Regions from separate parts of the Hydrotalea sp. GW822-HT8A01 genome, predicted to be linked through region 2. Evidence: riboswitches for the same ligand, from Rfam matches in the RefSeq annotation. Region 2 holds a riboswitch; the other holds the start of a gene.
The links. A riboswitch is a leader RNA that binds a small molecule or an ion and turns the genes downstream of it on or off. The one in region 2 is predicted to bind cobalamin.

Region 1: another riboswitch for cobalamin. It lies ahead of AC3QLY_RS02595 (TonB-dependent receptor plug domain-containing protein); the one in region 2 lies ahead of metE (5-methyltetrahydropteroyltriglutamate--homocysteine S-methyltransferase).

Annotation. Positions count from the first base shown of each region.
Region 1 is NZ_CM179506.1:588,771-593,324, reverse strand. Features, by position in the region: gene AC3QLY_RS02600 (DUF6580 family putative transport protein) at 1-248, opposite strand, end outside; gene AC3QLY_RS02595 (TonB-dependent receptor plug domain-containing protein) at 264-2,198, opposite strand; cobalamin riboswitch at 2,332-2,522, opposite strand; gene AC3QLY_RS02590 (TMEM175 family protein) at 2,620-2,922, shown strand; gene AC3QLY_RS02585 (hypothetical protein) at 2,891-3,214, shown strand; gene AC3QLY_RS02580 (APC family permease) at 3,407-4,554, shown strand, end outside.
Region 2 is NZ_CM179506.1:1,440,135-1,444,688, forward strand. Features, by position in the region: gene AC3QLY_RS06340 (hypothetical protein) at 23-328, shown strand; gene AC3QLY_RS06345 (DUF3050 domain-containing protein) at 1,004-1,813, shown strand; cobalamin riboswitch at 2,151-2,341, shown strand; gene metE (5-methyltetrahydropteroyltriglutamate--homocysteine S-methyltransferase) at 2,516-4,554, shown strand, end outside.

The DNA of each region.
Region 1 (4,554 bases), 850 kb from region 2:
TTACCGTAACCTGCATAAATGGTATGCATCATTATCACATCACTAAAAAAAAGAGCACCTAAAGGAAATGCATATTTTTTCCAGGGCTGATTGAAATAAGTACCACCAAATAGCCCCATGGCACCAATGGGCGTAAAATTGGCCAAAGGCGATAGGGTACTGCCTGCATTCCAAATACGCAAAGCAGCGGCTAATAAAATAAACAACAATACAATTGCTGTTGCCGGATTGAATTTTTGAATAGACATAACGATTGTTTTAATTTAAAAGTTAAAATAAGCCCCTGTCATCATATTAAAGCGTTTGCTGTTATAGCCTACAATATCAAAATATTGTTGGTCGGTAATATTGTTGAGCGAAGTAAACAGGCGAATTTGTTTGTTAACCCGGTAGCTGATAAAACAGTCAACAGTATAATAAGCGGGCTGTAAATCAGGTCCAATATCATAAGGCCCTTTTAAACGAGTACCTACGTATTTAAAGGCCGGTGCAATGGTAAAGCCTTTTACGGGCGAAAGGGTAAGTACACTGTTCATCACAAAATTAGGACGTCGGAACAGGTTGTTTACACTAACACCATTTTGAATGCCATGCCCGTCAATATAGGTAAGATTATTACTCCAGGTGCCAATTGTACCAATTTGTGTATTGCTTTCTACTTCAAAGCCATAGTCGTGTTGTTGGTCGCGATTGATGTAGTAGCTGTTGTAATTGGCATCGGTATAAAAAATAATCAGGTTTTTGGTATCTCTTTTAAATGCAGCAAGGCGCAGGCTCATTTTTTTATCTGTGCTTTGGGTTTGGAGTCCAATTTCATAAGTAGTACTGCTTTCAGGTTTTAAATTTTTGTTGCCATAAGCGCTATACAATTGATACAACGAAGGAATATTATAGCCTGATGAAATGTTAATAAATAACTTGGTATTTTCATCAATTACAAATGAGGGATTAAGGGTATAAGTTGCATTGTTACCATAAATGGAATGGTGGTTAACGCGGCCACCGGCTTCAAAATTAAACCCATGAATATTCAGCAACAGCAAAGAGGCATACGCCGAAAGCTGGTTAACATTGGCGCTGTCTTTTCCCAGTTCAGAGGTGTAGGGTCCGTAAGGTCCGGTACTGAAATAGCTTTGGCTGGTGTTTTGATGTTGGTACTGAATACCCGAAACCAGGCGAATATGTTTTTGGAAACGGATACTGCCAAAGGTTTCTAACGTAGTGGTATTGCCGTTATATTGCTGGTTCGAATAATTGTAATAAGGGCTCGAAACATAAGTGCTGTCGTTTACATAATGGCGGTTGGTCTGCTGGTAACTTCCCTGTAAAGTCCAGTTTACTTTTTTGTGTTGAAAATCTAATGCCAGTCCACCCAAATTATTTTTATTGTTAAGGGTATAATCTTTTTCATCGGTAAAAGCACCGGCAGGTAAATCGGTTTGGTAATGGCTAAAATTGCCAAACGCTTTTGCTGTTAATGAAGGTGAAAAATGGTAACGGGTTTCAGCCATTACGCTGCTTTGCTCAAAACCATCTTTTTTAAAGTTCTGCTTACCCGTACTATCATAAGCAGCAGGGAAACCGGCGCTTTTAATGTAGTTGTACTGCACCAAATAATCCCATTTTTTAAGCGAGCCGCTAATGCCGGCACCACTATTGAAAGTGTTATAAGTGCCATAAGATGCGTTGGCATTCAGGGCCATTTTCTTTTTGGCTTCTTTTTTTAGAAAAATTTGAATAACACCTGCAACGGCATTGCTGCCCCATAAAGTACTTTGTCCGCCTTTCAGAATTTCAATACGTTCTACCTGGTCTAAAGGAATATTATTCAGGTCGAATGAATTGTTGATTTGTGAGGGGTCGTACACCGGCACTCCGTCAATCACAATTAACATATTGCCTCCAGAAGCACCACGGAAGTACAAATCTAAATTAGTACCCAATGCATTGTTGCTGCCATTAATAAAAAAACCTGCCTGTGTATTCAACAATGCAGCTAAACTGCTGCCTGCATGGTTTTGAATGGTTTTTTGATCAATTACGGTTACAATTTTACCCGTTTCTGATTCTTTAATAGGTGTTTTAGAAGCGGTTACTACCACCTCGTTTAACTGGCGGGTGGCCATAGAGTCTTGTTGTGCAAAAGCTGCATAGCCCAAAGCTATGGATGTAAGAAGGAGCGTTAATTTTTTGCTCATTGTTGATTGTTTTTAAAATGAAACAATGAGCTTTCAGGAAAACAAAAAAACGGAGAAATATAATTGACTGCTGCAGACAGTCTTTTACATTCCATGCTTTTCACCCGAAAGCCGTGAATGACAAACTCATTTTTCAATGAGGCTGTATCTGGCAGGTCTTCTGGCTTGGGGCTTTAGCACCTTCCCATTCCGTTTTAGGAACAGTGGTTGTTATCGCTTTCTCTTTTACTGAGGCCCTTACAGCTACGGGGATAGCACCGGAATTACACCGGTTTCCCTTTTAATCCTTCTATCACAATGCATACCGTTGAAAGAATGGCTTGCAATGCAATAAAAAGAACCAAATACAAGGCAAAAATAGTAATTGCTTTGAATTGTACATTTTTTATTTAATTTCATTTTTTTCACCGAATGATTCACCATGGGAAAAGGAAGATTGGAAGCTTTTAGCGATGGCGTAATAGCCATAATTATTACCATAATGGTGTTAGAGTTTAAAGTGCCACATACTGCTACATTTAGTGCATTACAAGCAATATGGCCGGTATTGCTAAGTTATATTTTGAGTTTTATTTATATTGGAATTTACTGGAGTAACCACCACCATTTATTTAATGCAAAGTGTTGCGCTTGTAAACGGCAAAATATTATTGAAAATTTGTATTTGTTTTTTTGGTTGTCATTGGTACCATTTGTGTCGGGATGGATGGGAAAATCATTTTGAAAGTTTACCGGTGGTATTGTATGGCTTTGTGTTATTAATGAATGCCATTGCTTACTTTATTTTGGTTCGTACGTTAATTGCATTGCATGGAAAAGAGGCTGCTTTAGCTGCAGTCATAAACAATGATGTTAAGGGAAAAGTTTCAGTTTATATTTATATTATTGCCATTGCAGTTGGATTTTGGAATGCCTGGGTGGCTTTGTTTTTATATGGGGTAGTAGCTGTTATTTGGATTGTGCCGGACAGGCGTATTGAAAAAAGAATCATCTCAACTTCTAAACCAATATATTGAGCTGTTTTTTGAACAGATATGTGCCATTGCTTATTGCCGGAAAATGATGCTTTATGTTCAATTCATGGGTCGGTTTTTAGGGTGGTATCTATCCTGCTATTTATGCATGGATAGAAAGTGGCCTATAGAATGAACAGCTTTTTCTGTGTTTCATTGATTTCTTTACTATATTGAGTGCCATACTTTAGCAACATGCAGGGAAAACAACAACTGAATTTGTTTAGCTTTACCATGATTGTAGTAGGGCTGGTAATTGGAATGGGTATTTTCAGAACCGCCGCTACTTCTGCCAAGGATGCCATTACGCCATCTGTTTATTTTACTGCATGGATATTGGGTGGATTGATAGCTTTTTGTGGTGCTTTAACATATGCGGAAATAGGTAGCCGTTACCCGGTTACCGGCGGGTATTATAAAATATTTTCAGTAGCCTATCATCCTAGTATTGCGTTTGCCATTAACTGTATCATTTTAATCAGCAATGCTGCATCACTAAGTGGCGTTGCATTAATAGGAAGTGGTTATATTACAAAATTGTTTCCCGGTCATCAGTGGACGGATATTGATAAAGCCATTATCAGTGCCGGGGCTATTTTAGTGTTTTATGGTATTAATTTAATGGGTTTGCGTATGAGTGCAAAGGCTCAAAATATTTTAATGCTAATTAAAATAGGAATGATAGTGGTACTCATTGCGGCCTTGTTTTTTCCATATCATCAGGCAGTAGCAACAGCAAGTGTTATGGCTGATAGCACTCCACATATGAGCTGGATTCAAAGTTTAGGGATTAGTCTCATAGCTGTATCGTTTACTTATGGAGGCTATCAGCAAACCATCAATTTTGGTAATGAAATCAACAAGCCGGCCCAAAATATGCCCCGTGGTATTTTTATGGGCATTACCATCATTATTGTATTGTACTTATTGGTAAACCTGAGTTATTATCGGGTTATCGGTTTTCATCAGATGAAAAATGAAACAGAAATTGCTTATGTGTTAATTCAAAATGTATTTGGTATTCGAGGTGCTGAAATTTTTTCATTCTTTTTGTTTGTGGGTGTTCTTTCTTATGTAAATGCCTTATTGCTTAGCAATCCAAGAGTCATGTATGCAATGAGTGATGAAGGTTCATTGCCTAAAGCATTTGCTGTTCAAAATAATAAAAATCAGGTGTTAACTGTTTCTTTAACGGTATTTGCTGCAATGTGTATTGTAATTTTATTCTTTGCCCAAACCTTTGAAAGAATTTTAAATTTCACTATTTTTTTAGATTCGTTTGGTATGGTGGGTTCCAGTGCTACCATTTTTATTTTAAGAAGAAAAACAAAACACTTAGATGG
Region 2 (4,554 bases):
AGCATGCATTATAATGGTATGCATGAGCAATTTTTGCAAAAAAGCGGTTGGAACCAATAACAATATAATAGGGCAATGGCAATGGAAGTATTCCATTGGCGGTATTGCTGTACAAACAATTACAGCTTCGGATACCCATGTTATATTAACTTTTCAACAAGTCTCTACTTATACGCTTTCCGAAAATGGCACCATACAATCAAATGATCAATTTTTTATTACTTATGACAGTACTTATAAAAAATTGTACATCTCCTCAATTTTACATCCGGCAAGCTATGGTTTGGGCCAAATGGAACAGCTTTTTCTATTCAAAATAATCAATTGATTTGTGATGATCATCCGGTATCGGACGGATATCGGCATTTTTTTCAAAGAATAAAATAAATGCATTCAGCAATGCATAGAAATGACAATGAACCAACTCTCATCAGCGTAAATTAGCTTTATCTGCGGGAGATGATTTTTCCGATGAATCCGCAGATGAACTACAGAATAGGTTGATTTTAAAAATAAGTAAAAAATTTTCTGTGTAATCCTCTGTTACCGTTGTGGTTTATTTTTTCACGCAAAGCCCGCAAAGTATAGGCGCAAAAGGCAGGGAGTTGGATTAAAATGTAAATGATTGATCCATCAGCGCTATCTGCGGAAGATTTTTTTCCCGCTGAACTCGCAGAAAAATGCAGAAAAATTATTTGATAAAAAATAGTGATGTCATTTTTGAATTTGTCTATCATTAATTGTAGATTCATCAAAATAAATGAAAGAAATTTTGCCTAACATAATTATTTGTGTGCTGTTGGCCTCATAGGAACCAACAATCAACTTAAGTTTACTATCATCTTTATTGCAGCATGGGCGTATCAATTGATCGATAGCTTTTTCTTATCTACCTACTCTTAATTAAATTTTTGTGCAGATGATTTGTTCATTACTTTGCATGCTTCAAAAAAAACAATGCATACTTAATTTAAATAATTAATAAAATTAATACATTTAAAAGATGAACGAATCAATAGCGCATATAAAAAAGGCAATAGAGCCTTACAGACAACAAATCATGCAGCATAAAGTATATGCAGCCATTAGGAATACGGATGACCTGAAGGTTTTTATGCAGTATCATGTTTTTGCTGTTTGGGACTTCATGTCATTATTAAAAACATTACAAAATAATTTAACCTGTACTGTCATCCCCTGGTTTCCCAAAGGTGCTGCTGATACAAGATACCTTATCAATGAAATAGTAGTGGGGGAAGAGTCTGATATGGATAGTTTTGGCCATAGAAAAAGTCATTTTGAACTTTATTTGGATGCCATGCAGCAATGTGGCGCCGATACTAAGCCAATGGAAACATTTATCCGCGTGTTAAAAAATACCGGTAATATGGTTACTGCATTTGCAGCAGCTGAGGTGCCATCAGCAGCACGTGAATTTGTTGACTTTACATTTGAAATCATTAACAGCCAAAAAGATTATTTGCAATCAGCCATCTTTACATTTGGGCGCGAAGATTTAATTCCGGGGATGTTTGTTTCAATGGTTAATGATATACATAAAAACTTTCCACAAAGTATCTCAATTTTCAAATATTATCTGGAAAGGCACATTGAAGTTGACGGCAACCACCATAGCCAGCTTGCCCTGCAAATGACAACAAACTTATGTGGTACTGATGAACAACGTTGGAAAGAAGCAGAACAGGCAATTATTACCTCTTTACAAAAGCGTATAAGCCTGTGGGATGGTGTTTATAAACAAATAATAGCACCAACAACAACTGCCAGCTTAAACGTTGTAAAAGCAGAATAATGGTGCAGGTAAGCTGAAATGCTTCAGACATAAATAATAAATAATGGTTTGCTATCGTGATAACCGTTAATATTACCAACCATTCATTTTTAAAGGTATTGATTTCGGAATGAATGTTATATTCAATTGCTGTTAAAAGGATAAAACCCTAAATAAAAGTTTTGTGTTATATAGTCACAATAGTAGGAACAATAATACTAAAGTTGACAAAAAAAACAAAAGAAAGGCTAATCGATAACACATGTATGGCTTGATTTGATTTAGGGTAAAATTGCAGAGATGAAATTTTAATAGAAAGTTATAATATATTTGTATTCAAATAGTTCTTTACTACATTTCTTCATCAAACGGAAAAGGTTTTACTTAACGTAAATTAATAGGGAATTGTGTGCAAATCACAAACTGTCCCGCAACTGTAAGTAACGTTAAATTTTTACCCTTGTGTATCCACTGTTTTGCCTTGAGCGAGATGGGAAGGACGGTAAAAATGTTACAAGTCAGGAGACCTGCCTTTACCGTGTTGACAATGCTTTCGTGGAATGAAGCAGACAGTCAGAATTGATGTGCCCATTATTTTGCAGGATTATTGACTCTTGCAGGATTCATTGTGTGCATACCATTTCTTTCACTTCTTCTACAAAACATTATGAGGTTTAGCAAAAGAGCTTTAAACTGATTTCATCATTTTAAAAGCATCAAAAAATGCAAACACACAACTTAGGCTACCCGAGGATAGGCAGCCAACGTGAACTCAAAAAAGCTTCCGAGCAATATTGGTCGGGCAAAATTCCTGTACAGCAATTACTGCAAACAGGTAAAACCATTCGCCAGCAAAACTGGCAATTACAAAAAGAATTAGGTATTGACCTGATACCTTGCAATGACTTTTCTTTTTACGACCATGTATTGGATATCAGCTTAATGGTTGGAGCAATTCCGGAAAGGTATCATTCATTGATGGAAACGAAACAATTGCCAGACATTGATTTGCTTTTTGCAATGGCAAGAGGTTACCAAAAAGATGGCTATGATGTTACTGCCATGGAAATGACTAAGTGGTTCGATACCAACTATCATTACATTGTTCCTGAATTTACTGCCACTCAAAAATTTACTTTATATTCAAATAAAGTGTTAAATGAATTTTTAGAAGCAAAAGCAAATGGTATTCAGGCAAAGCCTGTACTACTGGGGCCAGTATCTTACTTACTTTTGGGTAAGGAAAAAGGAGAAGGCTTTCACAGGCTTGAACTCATCGAAAGACTGTTGCCTGTTTATTTGGAAATATTGAAAAAATTAGATGATGCTAATGCCCACTATATCCAATTTGATGAACCTTGTTTAGCACTTGACTTGAGCCAATCAGAACAACAAATTATTGTAAAAACATATCAGAAAATAAAGAATAAATTACCCGGCCTTCATATAATTTTAACAAGCTATTTTGAATGTTATGGGCAAAATCTACAAACCGTATTAAGCCTTCCTGTGCAAACAATACATCTTGATTTGGTACGCTGCCCATCACAGTTAGACGATATCTTAGCAACTGATTTTGTGAAAACAAAAACCAATCTTTCATTAGGCTTAGTGGATGGCAGAAACATTTGGAAAAATGATTTTCAGCAGTCGCTTGCATTAATTGATAAAGCAGTTAAAATAATTGGAGTAGAAAGGATTTGGATTGCTCCTTCTTGTTCATTAATCCATTCACCTTGCGATCTGGAATTAGAAACAAACAATAAAACATTAAAACCTGAAATTAAACAGTGGCTTGCCTTTGCAAAACAAAAAATTGACGAAGTGGTAACGCTGAAACAATTGGCAAATAAGGAACATCAGGCAGATGCAATTTTAAAATTGCAGGAAAATATGGAGGCACATCAAAGTAGGAAAATATCAACTCTTATTCACAATCAGAGCGTAAAACAACGTGTTGCTGCTATTACTGAAAAAGATACACAGCGCTTCAATGATTTTTCTTTGAGAAAAATTAAGCAACGTAAAGCCTTGCAATTACCCATGTTCCCCACTACTACTATCGGTTCATTTCCACAAACTGCCGAGGTAAGAAGTTGGAGGACTAAGCTTAAAAAAGGCGAAATTACACAAGAGCAATACGATGATTTAGTTGCAAAAGAAATATCAGAGGCCATCCGTTGGCAGGAAGCAATGGGTATTGATGTATTGGTGCATGGAGAATTTGAACGCAATGATATGGTGGAATACTTTGGTGAACGATTAAACGGATTTGCATTTACCCAAGACGGCTGGGTACAAAGCTATGGCAGCCGTTGTGTAAAGCCACCAATTATTTATGGCGATGTAAGCCGCCCTGCACCAATGACATTGCGGTGGACTTCTTACGCTCAATCGTTAACCCAAAAATGTGTTAAAGGAATGCTTACAGGCCCTGTTACTATTTTGCAATGGAGTTTTGTTCGTAATGATCAACCACGCAGTGAAACCTGTAAACAGATTGCTTTTGCCATCCGTGATGAAGTAATGGATATGGAAAAAGCAGGTATAAAAATTATACAGATAGATGAACCAGCCATTCGTGAAGGGTTACCATTACGAAAAGAAAATTGGCAGGAATATTTACAATGGGCTGTTGGAGCATTCCGAATATCGGCAAGTGGTGTACATGATGAAACACAAATTCATACACATATGTGCTATTCTGAATTTAACGACATCATTCAAAATATTGCCGACATGGATGCTGATGTGATTACAAT